DNA from 4 places in the Bacillus cereus group sp. N8 genome. Region 4 is predicted to be linked to each of the others. Evidence: riboswitches for the same ligand, from Rfam matches in the RefSeq annotation. Region 4 holds a riboswitch; each other region holds the start of a gene.

Region 1 (3,191 bases), on a different contig from region 4:
GCTCTAATTCAATTTTCCCTCTCATTTCATACCATCCTCATGTTTTGATTATTTCCCTGGAAATTCGACAAATATACGCCTGGTTTTATTATATATTAAAACAGCTGTCAGACAATTTCTGACAGCTCAATAAAGCACCTATTTTTTCTTTTCCATTACAGTAGCCGCAATGCGTTCAAACTCTTTTTGAATCTCATCTTTAAATGCATCCACTTTTGAATAATCCATAGCAGAAATATAAATTCTTTCTAATTTATCACGGACCGATTTTGCTTTTGCTAAGAAAGACATCGCCTCATTCATTTTTGTTTTATACTGAATTGATACGTCACGAATTTCTGTAGCATACTTCTCATCTGTCCCTGGTGTAACAATGAGGTCATACATATCAATAACCTCGTCACCTTCGCGACTTGGAAAGTATTCATGCGGTGCGGTGCTATCAAAAATTGCAAATCCCAGTTCTCTTACGATAATCATATCAAGACTATTCGGATCAAATCCACAATGATATACTTCTACTTCAAATCCTTTTTCTTCTGCTACCTTTGCTAATTTTTTAAGCATCGTTGATTTTCCAGAACCCGGGCGCCCTTTTATAAAATAGCGATGCGGGAGCCCTTCCGTTAAATTAGGAACGAAATCAACTGCTCCTTTCGGTGTAGCAGCTCCTAGGAATCGATGTTTCACAATCGAATTTTTTCCACTTTTATCTGTAAATAGTTTCTGTATAAACTGATCTGTTAATTTGTTTGCTTTATTAAAATCAATGTTACTAATATATATTTTTTCCCACTCATCATGTATTTCCAGAGCCTCTTTAAAACAACCGTAAGCTGCTTGAAAGGCTTTACTCGCCTCTGAAACGAATCGTTCAATCTCTAATTTTTTCTCTCTTAATTTACCTGCGTCCCAAGCAACACCTAAATTTATATACTCTTCAACAACTCCAGGCATTTTCGGCTCAATAACGTGCGGTGATGTACCGTCAACAATCCCTACTTTTAATTTTGGAATAATCACACCATCAACTGATTTATTGTCAGAAGAACAATGTAAAAGTTCAATATTATACCCTTTATCGACCCATTCACGCCCTATTGCCTTTATTAAAGAAGATTTTCCCGTTCCTGGGCCTCCCTTTAAAATAAACAACCTGTCTAGCCCCTTCAAATTCTCTTCGTATAAGCTGTGAAATCCTCTAGCTGTATTTCCACCAGCATAATAATTCAATACATTACCTGTCACTGCACTCACTCCTTCGCAGCATTCTATTTACATAAGCTACAATATGCGAGCCACCTTATTTGGGTGAATACCTATTTTGTATTGCACTAAAAAAGGAAATGAATTACAATTTAATTATTAAAAAAATCAAAATATTAAAACTGAATATATCTTTATCAAGAGAGGCAGAGGGACCGGCCCTTTGAAGCCCAGCAACCTCAGTTTATACAAACTGAATAGGTGCTAATTCCTGCAAAATGCAATGCATTTTGAAAGATAAAACTTAACCATTGTGTGCAAAACTCATCTTTCTTGATTATGAAAGATGAGTTTTTTATATTTTAAAACATATATTGGAGGTATTTAAAATGAAAGTAATCGACCTATCACAAACATTTGAAAACAATATGTCTCAATTTCCTGGAACACCAAAAATCCAACTAGAAGCAATTACAAACGTTGAAGAGACGGGCTATCAAGTTACAGATTTTCATTCTGTCGTTCATGTAGGTACACATTGCGATGCCCCTGCGCATTTCATTTCAGGTGCAACCACTATTGATCAATTACCCCTAAAACAATTTGTAGGTGAGGCCGTTCTTATCGATGTAACTCATATCCAAGAGAGAAAGTTGCCTAAGGAAGTATTGCATAATACCGATATAAAAGAAGATGATATTGTCATTTTCCATTCCAATCTATCTAATAAGTGGAATACAGCAGCTTATGAGAAAGAAGCGTTTTATCTTTCCGAAGAATTAGCTGAAGAACTGGTTCAATTAAAAGTAAAATCAGTCGGTTTAGATTTCATTTCTCCTGATGAGGTAACGACAGAAACATCACCGATTCACCACATATTACTAGGGAATAACATTTACTTAATTGAAAACTTAACAAATCTAGATGCTATTAAAGCGAAACGTTTCTTTTTCTCAGCAGCACCTTTAAAAATTAAAGATAGTGACGGTGCTTTCGCAAGAGCATTCGCTGTTATTTTTTAAACACGCCTACAAAAAAAGCAAAGATCATTTTTGACCTTTGCTTTTATATTTTTTATTTAAATTTAAAAAGAATTGTTCCACTCTTGGGCGTAACCAAGCTAAATAGTCTTTATCTTTCTTCTTTGTACAAGTTATCTCTTCTCCATCCACCATTTCGACAAGTTCTAGCTCTAACAATTGCCTCGTAAATGCTACCATATTTACTTCTTCAGCCGGATACTCTTCTTTTAATTTCTCCTCAATTTCTCCCAATAAAAAGCCGTCTCGCATCATTGCTAGTGCATCAATCCAAAGTGGCGGCATTTCATATGTTTCTCCTGTAATTGTATCTTTTACAATATAATTCAAGTTCTCTTTTCGAAATTGAATCGTGTGTAAACATACAGTCGAATTTAATGTTAATTCCATCATACCACCTCTTTCATAATATCCGCATAGAAAAAAGGATGCGCGTGCACCCCTTCTTTTCTTTTCATCACACTACCGAACCGTTACACGAGCTAAAAGCTCTATGTCGATATTTTCCTCCATTATAAACGAAGTGTTTTATAAAAAAAACCCTTCTTGAAACATTTTATAAAATGTTTATATTTACACAACAAGAACACTTTTCTGAAAAATAATTTCGTCTACTGCACTACACTGTTGGTAAATAAATTTCCACTTTCGTTCCTACACCCATACTACTTTGAATCGCGATACTCCCTTGATGTTCTTCAATAATTTTATATGTAATCATTAGTCCAAGACCTGTACCATTCTCTTTTGTTGTATAAAAAGCTTTTCCGATCTTTTCTATCTTCTCATTTTCTATCCCAAAACCTTGATCTTCAATAGAAATACACAAATTCTCTCCACCTTTTTCATATGCACGAATCTGAATATTCCCACCCTTTGGCATCGATTCTATTCCATTTTTGATAATGTTTAATAACACTTGCTTTAATTGTTTATCATCACCAT
Region 2 (3,191 bases), on a different contig from region 4:
GTATGAAAAATCGTGGATTCATATGCCCTTTCCGGCAAGCGGAATGACAAATACGAAAAAATATATTGAGGTAGAAGGAGAAGTGTATTGTAATTCATGCATTCAAATAATAAGTAAAATAAAATAAAAAAAGCTTTGCGCTCACCGCGCAAAGCTTTTTTTCATATATTATAGACCAGCTTGCTCTTTTAAAGCTACAGCTTTGTCTGTACGTTCCCATGAAAGATCTACATCAGTACGTCCAAAGTGGCCGTAAGCTGCTGTTTGTTTGTAAATCGGGCGACGTAAGTCTAGCATTTTAATAATACCAGCTGGGCGAAGATCGAAGTTGTTACGAACTAGTTCTACTAGTACGTCTTCAGATACTTTACCAGTGCCAAATGTATCAACTGAAATTGATACTGGTTGCGCTACGCCAATTGCGTATGCAAGTTGTACTTCTGCTTTGTCAGCAAGACCAGCTGCTACGATGTTTTTCGCAACATAACGAGCTGCATATGCTGCAGAACGGTCAACTTTTGTTGCATCTTTACCAGAGAATGCACCGCCACCGTGGCGAGCGTATCCACCGTAAGTATCAACGATGATTTTACGTCCTGTTAAACCAGCATCACCTTGAGGTCCACCAATTACGAAGCGACCAGTTGGGTTAATGAAGAATTTCGTTTCTCCATCCATTAATTCAGCTGGAACTACAGCTTTAATTACATGCTCTTTTAAATCGCGATCGATTTCTTCCCATGTAACATCTGGATGATGTTGTGTAGAAATTACAATTGTATCCACACGTACAGGTTTACCATTTTCATCATACTCAACTGTAACTTGCGTTTTTCCATCCGGACGTAAGTATGATAATGTGTCATCTTTACGTACTTCAGTTAAACGGCGAGCTAATTTGTGAGCAAGCGAGATTGGAAGTGGCATTAATTCTTGTGTTTCATTACATGCGAAGCCAAACATTAAACCTTGGTCTCCCGCACCAATTGCCTCAATCTCAGCGTCAGTCATTAGACCTTCGCGTGCTTCTAGCGCTTGGTCAACACCCATAGCGATGTCAGCAGATTGCTCATCGATAGATGTTAAAACTGCACAAGTTTCTGCATCGAATCCATATTTTGCGCGTGTGTAACCAATGCCTTGAATTGTTTCACGAACGATTTTCGGAATATCTACATAAGTAGAAGTCGTAATTTCCCCCGCTACCAATACTAAACCAGTTGTTACAGTTGTTTCACAAGCTACACGTGCATTTGCGTCCTTTGATAAGATCGCATCTAAAATTGAATCAGAAATTTGGTCACAAATTTTATCTGGATGTCCTTCAGTTACAGACTCAGATGTGAACAGATGACGTTTTTTTGTCATGTGGTAAACCTCCCTACAGTAATTGTATATATTGTACGGAACTCATCCTTAATTTGCCACAAACTGCGACATACATTTATTCTCCCACACAAGCATACAGAAAAACCTTTCCCACTTAACATAGAGGAAAGGTTTAATTTGCTACTTGCATACTGCTTTTTGCCCTTTGCTCTTATCGTTCGAGACCATTAGCCTCGCACAGGTTTTAGCACCTATTCACCTGTATTTACCACTACAAGTGAGGTTGCTGGGCTTCATCGGGCCTGTCCCTCCGCCAGCTCGGGATAAGAGAGTATCCGTCCCAACCTATACTAAAGAAATGATATTCATTTGTCAATTAATATTCACATTTTCCTGAAAGTTTTTCTCAATACGTATGGAATGAAATATAAATAAGGAAATAATACATTCACACAAACAAAAATAAATAAATAGTATACATTATTTATATAATTGTGTTATACTCTTGATGGGGATTACGAGAAATATTTCATTAAATGAAAAGGATGGTATATAAATATGAGTACTGTGAATGTCCAAATTGGTTTACATGAATTATTGAACGGAAGCAATGCACAGATTCAACTAAGTGTTCCGCAATTAGTGGAAAAAGTATTAATGCGAAATGAAGGGAAATTAACTTCTACTGGTGCCGTTTCTGCTTCAACAGGAAAATACACAGGACGTTCTCCTAAAGATAAATTTATTGTGAAGGAAGCATCGGTTGCTGACAAAATTGCTTGGGGAGCTGTGAACCAACCGATTTCTGAAGAACATTTTAATAAATTATATACGAAAGTTTTAGAATACTTAAAAGAAAAAGAAGAGTTATTCGTCTTCAAAGGATTTGCTGGCGCTGACCGCAACTATCGCCTACCAATTCAAGTTGTTAACGAATACGCATGGCATAATTTGTTCGTACATCAATTATTTATTCGTCCAACTGAAGAAGAATTAGCAACTCATGAATCAGAGTTCACAATTGTTTCTGCACCAAACTTTAAAGCAGATCCAGCAGTTGACGGTACAAATTCTGAAGCATTCATTATGGTTTCATTTGAACAACGTATCGTACTAATCGGTGGTACAGAATATGCTGGAGAAATGAAAAAATCAATCTTCTCTATTATGAACTTCTTACTACCTGAACAAGACATTCTTTCTATGCATTGCTCTGCAAACGTAGGTGAAGAAGGCGACGTAGCATTATTCTTCGGTTTATCTGGAACAGGTAAAACAACATTATCCGCTGATCCAAACCGTAAATTAATCGGTGATGATGAGCACGGTTGGTCTGATAATGGCGTATTCAATATTGAAGGCGGTTGCTACGCGAAATGTGTAAACCTTTCTCATGAGAAAGAACCACAAATCTTCGATGCAATCAAATTCGGTTCAGTTTTAGAAAACGTTGTCATTGATGGTCAAACACGCATCGCTGACTATAACGATACTACTTTAACAGAAAATACACGTGCTGCATACCCTATGCATGCGATTGACAATATCGTACTACCAAGTGTTGCAGGACATCCAAATACAATTATTTTCTTAACTGCTGATGCATCTGGCGTATTGCCTCCAATCAGTAAGTTATCAAAAGAGCAAGCTATGTACCATTTCTTAAGCGGTTACACTAGTAAACTAGCAGGAACAGAGCGCGGCGTTACATCTCCGCAAGCTACATTCTCAACTTGCTTCGGTTCACCGTTCTTACCACTTGATGCATCTCGCTATGCTGAAATGCTTGGTGAAAAAATCGAGAAACATGATGCGAAAGTATTCTTAGTAAACACTGGCTGGACTGGTGGCGAATACGGCGT
Region 3 (3,191 bases), on a different contig from region 4:
ATTGGTAATAGTAAATTGAGCGGGAAAAACATAAGTAATAACAAGGTTATAGCTATTGGCTTTCGTAACGCATAGCTTGAGATTGCTGTTGTTACGATGGCCACAGATGCTATTGGATCTATAGGAAGAATGGAAGCCATCGCGAATCCGATACTTGATCCAGCAAATATAATTGGGAAGATATGTCCACCGCGCCAACCTGTATTTAAACAAACGGCGGTAATACATAATTTTAAAACTCCTGAAAGAAGTAATACCCAAAAAGATAAATGGCTCCATTCAACAACTAAATCTTTTAATTGATGTTCCCCAGAAAATAATGTGTATGGGAGAAAAGTCCCCGCAATTCCTAATAAAACCCCACCTATAATTCCAAGTGTTAGTTTGTATTCGCGGAAAGGATGGATAATTTTCTCTAATGTAAATTCTACTTTGAAATAAAGGAAACCGACGATAGCACCGATACAAGCAAGAGGGAGAAAGGCGATCCATTCATTGATTGAAAGAGATCCTTCCCCAAAATCAACAATAAAAGATCCACGATTATCGAGTTTACTAAGCAATAAATAAACGGAAAAACCAGCAAAAGTAGTAGTTAGATATACAATTGCTTTTTTTCTTTTAGAAAACCCATTAATTTGTTCACCCTCATTTTCATTCGGAGCTAAATAACCGAATAATGGAGCGTTAAAAATGACGCTTAAAGTGGCACCAATTCCAACTTCTGTTAGTTCGTTCATTCCCTTTAAAGCGAAGTTAAAGCGATCCCCTACCCATGTACAAAGTCCACCGATAATTCCAACAAGTGCGGCCTCTGGACCTAGACTAGCTCCAAATATTAAAACAATAAGCGCAGTTAAAGTAGCTTTATGTACAAAACGGTATTCAATTCTACCTGTTTTTTTATATTCACCCATTACTTCTGGCATAAGACGTGGATATGTACCGAAGTATTTTTGTGTTAAACCAACGAGGATACCGCCGATGATTGTTACACAAAGAGTGTAATAAGGAGGAGAAGAGAAAACGTTAGGTAAATATCCCCAAATAAAGTGGATTCCGATATTTAGCGTAACTAAAAATAACCAAACTGTAGCCCCTACTATAGAGCCTAAAAGAATGCCATATAGGACGAGTATATAGTGCATGTCCTTTTTATTTTTCATGTTATACCTCCGTTATGTAAGTTTTAATGTAGAAAGGATTAAATATGCTAGTGTGAAATGAATTGAATATATATAGTATCTTTTTGAGAGGCTGGCTTATTCAATATAATGGAGTCTCTTGAGAATCTTGAACCTATACGCTTAAACTACTTATTTAATTCTATATATTGATCGAGGTTTTTAAAAGGTCTTTTTTAAATGAATATGGAATATATTTCTTTTGTTGTCTATATTAAAATTCATGAATTTGATTTAGAACATTCAGAAAAAACAATTGACATCAGGAAATTATTGCTATAAAATCAACGGTAATTGCATAGTCTTATCAAGAAAAGGTGGAGGGACAGGCCCGATGAAACCTTGGCAACAGCCGTATAACGGAATTGTGCCAAATCCTGCAGGTAATAATCCTGAGAGATAAGAAAGAGCCTTTAGAGCGTGTTTTCAAACTGCTCCTTTCTTGTTTTCAGGAAAGGGGCAGTTTTTTATTTTGTATAAAAGAAAGGAGAATGAGAGATGGGAGAATCATGGGGAAAAGGAACAATTTGTGTGCAAGGTGGCTATACGCCAAAGAATGGTGAACCGCGTGTTTTGCCACTTTATCAAAGTACAACGTATAAATACGATACCTCGGATGATTTAGCGGCACTATTTAATTTAGAGGCAGAAGGATATATATATACGCGTATTGGAAATCCTACTTTAGCTGCATTTGAGCAAAAGTTATCAGATTTAGAAGGCGGTGTGGGGGCTGTTGCGACAGCTTCTGGGCAGGCGGCCATTATGCTGGCAGTTTTAAATATTTGTAGTAGTGGAGATCATCTTCTTTGTTCTTCAACAGTTTACGGGGGAACATTTAATTTATTTGGAGTAAGTTTACGTAAGCTGGGCATTGATGTTACGTTCTTTAATCCAAATTTAACAGCAGATGAAATTGCGGCACTTGCGAATGATAAGACAAAACTCGTTTATGCAGAATCGTTAGGAAATCCAGCAATGAACGTTTTGAATTTCAAAGAACTTTCAGCGGCAGCAAAAGAATTAGAAGTACCTTTTATCGTTGATAATACATTAGCGACTCCTTATTTATGCCAAGCGTTCGAACATGGAGCAAATATTATTGTTCATTCTACGACGAAATATATTGATGGTCATGCAAGCTCTTTAGGTGGCATTGTAATTGACGGAGGAAACTTTGATTGGACAAATGGAAAATATCCTGAGCTTGTCGAACCTGATCCGAGTTATCACGGCGTAAGTTATGTACAAAATTTTGGAGCGGCAGCTTATATTGTGAAAGCGCGCGTTCAATTATTAAGAGACTATGGAAACTGTATGAGCCCATTCAATGCGTATATTAGCAATATTGGCTTAGAAACACTGCATTTACGAATGGAACGTCATAGCGAAAATGCTCTCGCAGTTGCCAAGTGGCTTGCTAACCATGAACGTATTGAATGGGTGAATTATCCGGGGTTAGATAGTAATGAAAATTACTCGTTAGCACAAAAGTATTTGAAAAAAGGTGCTAGTGGAGTTTTAACTTTCGGTATTAAAGGTGGATTAGAAGCAGCAAAAGAATTTATCGCAAATGTAAAACTAGCGACTCTCGTAACTCATGTAGCTGATGCAAGAACTTGTGTTATACATCCTGCTAGTACGACGCATAGACAATTAAGTGCTGAAGATCAGCGTTTAGCTGGTGTTACATCTGATTTAATTCGTTTATCGGTTGGTATAGAAGATGTTTCTGATATTATTGCAGATTTAGAAGCGGCATTAATCGGAGGCAAACAACATGCCGATCATAATTGATAAAGATTTACCAGCTCGTAAAGTATTGCAAAAAGAAAATATTTTTGTAATGACGAAGGAACGAGCAGAAACACAAGATATCCGGGCATTGAAAATTGCCATATTAAATTTAATGCCAACGAAGCAAGACACAGAGGCACAATTACTTCGATTAATTGGAAATACACCGTTGCAATTAGATGTTCATTTGCTTCATATGGAATCACATCT
Region 4 (3,191 bases):
TGTATTCGCATTAATTGGTGTTACAGTTTCTACATTCGGATTAGCTTCATTAATTCCATTAGGGAAATTACTCATTGTAGTATACGGAGCAATGATATTCTTCGTTGTGGTCGTATTAGGACTTACAGCGAAAATATTCGGTATTAACATTTTCCAATTCTTTAAAATTTTAAAAGACGAGCTGATCTTAGCGTATTCTACAGCAAGTTCAGAAACGGTTTTACCGAAAATTATGGAGAAAATGGAGAAATTCGGTTGCCCGAAAGCAATTACATCTTTCGTTATTCCAACAGGTTATTCATTTAACTTAGATGGATCAACGTTATATCAAGCAATTGCGGCAATTTTCTTAGCGCAAATGTACGGTATTGAATTATCCATTACACAACAAATTACGTTATTACTTGTATTAATGGTTACATCAAAAGGTATCGCGGGTGTACCGGGCGTATCATTCGTTGTATTATTAGCAACACTTGGTACAGTAGGTATTCCAGCTGAAGGTTTAGCGTTTATTGCAGGTATTGACCGTATTCTAGATATGGCCCGTACGGCAGTTAACGTTGTAGGTAACTCTTTAGCGGCTGTAGTTATGTCTAAGTGGGAAGGTCAATATGACGCTGAAAAAGGACAAGCCTATTTAAAAGAGATATCTGAAAAGGGTCAAGCGGCTTAATTATGATTTGAAAAGCTCTCACATATTATGTGAGAGCTTTTCTGTATGTAGAAGAGGAGCGAAAGTTATGAAACGTAAGTACGGTGATGGTTCTACGTGGAAGCGATTAATAGAGAAGACATACACAGTAAAACGAGTTGAAGCAGGTATGTTAGGAATATTGGATATAAAAAAGGTGAGAGAGCCTAGTTATAAAGAATACAATAGTAAAGAGATTTGCATTGCAGGTGATGGGTATACATGGATGCAATATTTTATAAGCGACAAAAACTTTGCAATTACAGCTATGTTAGACAATCAAAAACAATTAGTGCAATATTATATCGATGTGACGAAAGAATTTAAAATTGACGATCGTGGTTTGCCTTATTTTGATGATTTATACTTAGATGTAGTATTGTTACCGAGCGGTGAGATTTATGTATTGGATGAAGATGAGTTAGAGGATGCCTATAATATAGGTGATGTTACTAAGGAAGAATATGAATTAGCATGGCGTATAACAAAATGGATTGTAGCAACGATAAAAAATGAAGAATTTTCTTGGATTTCAATATTAGATAAAGAAATCGAAAAGTTAAAATGATTGTTGTATTCAAATTTTTGCATAATTACCAAAAAAATCTATACAAAAAATAATTGACTTTTGTTTTGTAAGCGAGTAAAGTTAGGGAAGAAATTATTATTAAAAAATAAATATGAAACCTTCTTATAAAGAGAGGCGGAGGGACTGGCCCTACGATGCCTCGGCAGCGGACTCGATTTCAGAGTGCTGTGCCAAATCCAGCAAGCATGTGCTTGAAAGATGAGAAGAGCGTTTCTTATAGATGTATAAGACCTCTTCTCATTGGAAGAGGTCTTTTGTTATTCATTAGAAAAAGGTTGAAACTAGGGAGAGATGGTACTTTGAAAGAAACGAGAGGAAATGGTTTGGCTTTATTACCACTTGGGATATTTTTGGCGCTATTTATTGGTTCTGGAATTATTACAGGTGATTTCTATAAATTGCCGATACTTGTAGCAATTTCAATTGCTGTAGGGGTCGCTTTAGTGATGAATCGTAAAGAAAGCTTTAATGCGAAAGTAGAACGATTTGCTAAAGGTGCAGGAAATCCGGATATTATGATTATGGTATTAATTTTTGTACTTGCAGGGGCGTTTTCTGAAACAGCAAAAGGAATGGGCGGAGTTGATTCAACTGTTAATTTAGCGTTATCTATTTTGCCACCAGGATTTATCGTTGCTGGAATTTTTGTTATAGGGGCATTTATTTCATTAGCGATGGGAACTTCAATGGGAACAATTGCAGCACTAGCACCAATTGCTGTAGGGATTAGTGGGCAAACTGATATCTCAATTGCACTTGCGATGGCTACTGTTGTGGGCGGAGCGATGTTTGGTGATAATTTATCATTTATTTCAGATACAACAATTGCTGCTGTTCGTTCACAAGGAACAGAAATGAAAGATAAGTTTAAAACGAACTTTTTAATTGTATTGCCAGCTGCTATTATTACAATTGTACTATTAGTAATAATTACTTTAGGAAGTGATACACAAGTTAAAGCCCATAGTTTCGACTGGATAAAGATTTTACCGTATGCAGGAGTACTTATTACGGCGTTACTTGGTTGGAATGTACTTATTGTGTTAACTGGTGGAACTGTATTATCAGGTGTTATAGGGCTTATAGATGGAAGTTACACGTTAGAAAGTTTCTTTAAAAGTGTAACGACTGGCATGGGCAGTATGATGGAGCTAGTATTACTTGCTATATTAATCGGTGGTATGGTTGAACTGATCCAATATAATGGTGGTATTCAATATTTAATGAATCTTTTAACGCGTAATATTCGTTCGAAAAAAGGAGCAGAGTTCGGTATTGCTGGTTTAGTGAGTATGACGAATATGTGTACAGCGAATAATACGATTTCGATTATTTTTACGGGTCCTCTTGCGAAGAACATTGCGGATCAATATGAAATTGATCCACGTAAATCAGCGAGTGTACTAGATCTTTTCTCTTGCTGTATACAAGGGTTAATCCCATATGGTGCTCAAATGTTAACTGCGGCAGGATTTGCTGCGTTATCTCCGGTTGAATTGTTACCATATGCATTTTATCCGATCTTAGTTGGAGTATGTGGAATCATTTCTATATTAATTGGTTTCCCGAGATTTTCTAAAGTGGCGGAAAAAAAAGAGTATCATAAAACAGCATGATTAAATATGGATGTTATTCGTAGTAACAGAAGCCGTACAGAGAATATTCTCTGTACGGCTTTTTATGTGTGATAAAAGAGGGAATTATCCTATCCTACCTTCTGTTTTTACAAAAGGCTGAATTTAACTCAGTCTTAAGTCTGAGTTAAAAACGGTTCTTAAGCTCGTTATGAAAAAAAGAAAAAATAGTTAAGATAAGAGTATCAAATCGAAGGGAGGCAAGCACAAGATGAAACAATTTCTAGCGTTTATCGCGGCCGGTATTTTGGCTTTAATTGCTCTTGGTAGTCTT

Evidence for each region. Region 4 has a riboswitch for S-adenosylmethionine ahead of JDS80_RS06080 (Na+/H+ antiporter NhaC family protein). Riboswitches for the same ligand answer to the same signal wherever they lie in the genome.
Region 1: linked by a shared signal. The riboswitch ahead of JDS80_RS13550 (cyclase family protein) and the one ahead of JDS80_RS06080 (Na+/H+ antiporter NhaC family protein) in region 4 are both predicted to bind S-adenosylmethionine.
Region 2: linked by a shared signal. The riboswitch ahead of metK (methionine adenosyltransferase) and the one ahead of JDS80_RS06080 (Na+/H+ antiporter NhaC family protein) in region 4 are both predicted to bind S-adenosylmethionine.
Region 3: linked by a shared signal. The riboswitch ahead of JDS80_RS10455 (bifunctional O-acetylhomoserine aminocarboxypropyltransferase/cysteine synthase) and the one ahead of JDS80_RS06080 (Na+/H+ antiporter NhaC family protein) in region 4 are both predicted to bind S-adenosylmethionine.

The regions. Positions count from the first base shown of each region.
Region 1 covers NZ_JAEHBK010000007.1:153,156-156,346, forward strand. Annotated here, with positions in the region: gene JDS80_RS13540 (nucleotidyltransferase domain-containing protein) at 1-25, opposite strand, end outside; gene JDS80_RS13545 (PRK06851 family protein) at 139-1,248, opposite strand; SAM riboswitch class I at 1,398-1,510, shown strand; gene JDS80_RS13550 (cyclase family protein) at 1,596-2,228, shown strand; gene JDS80_RS13555 (hypothetical protein) at 2,253-2,636, opposite strand; gene JDS80_RS13560 (ATP-binding protein) at 2,866-3,191, opposite strand, start outside.
Region 2 covers NZ_JAEHBK010000006.1:33,147-36,337, reverse strand. Annotated here, with positions in the region: gene JDS80_RS11600 (hypothetical protein) at 1-127, shown strand, start outside; gene metK (methionine adenosyltransferase) at 169-1,368, opposite strand; SAM riboswitch class I at 1,538-1,659, opposite strand; gene pckA (phosphoenolpyruvate carboxykinase (ATP)) at 1,888-3,191, shown strand, end outside.
Region 3 covers NZ_JAEHBK010000005.1:93,356-96,546, forward strand. Annotated here, with positions in the region: gene JDS80_RS10450 (chloride channel protein) at 1-1,166, opposite strand, end outside; SAM riboswitch class I at 1,486-1,590, shown strand; gene JDS80_RS10455 (bifunctional O-acetylhomoserine aminocarboxypropyltransferase/cysteine synthase) at 1,683-2,981, shown strand; gene metA (homoserine O-acetyltransferase MetA) at 2,965-3,191, shown strand, end outside.
Region 4 covers NZ_JAEHBK010000002.1:384,738-387,928, reverse strand. Annotated here, with positions in the region: gene gltP (glutamate/aspartate:proton symporter GltP) at 1-676, shown strand, start outside; gene JDS80_RS06085 (ribonuclease FAU-1 family protein) at 744-1,262, shown strand; SAM riboswitch class I at 1,383-1,488, shown strand; gene JDS80_RS06080 (Na+/H+ antiporter NhaC family protein) at 1,583-2,899, shown strand; gene JDS80_RS06075 (lmo0954 family membrane protein) at 3,129-3,191, shown strand, end outside.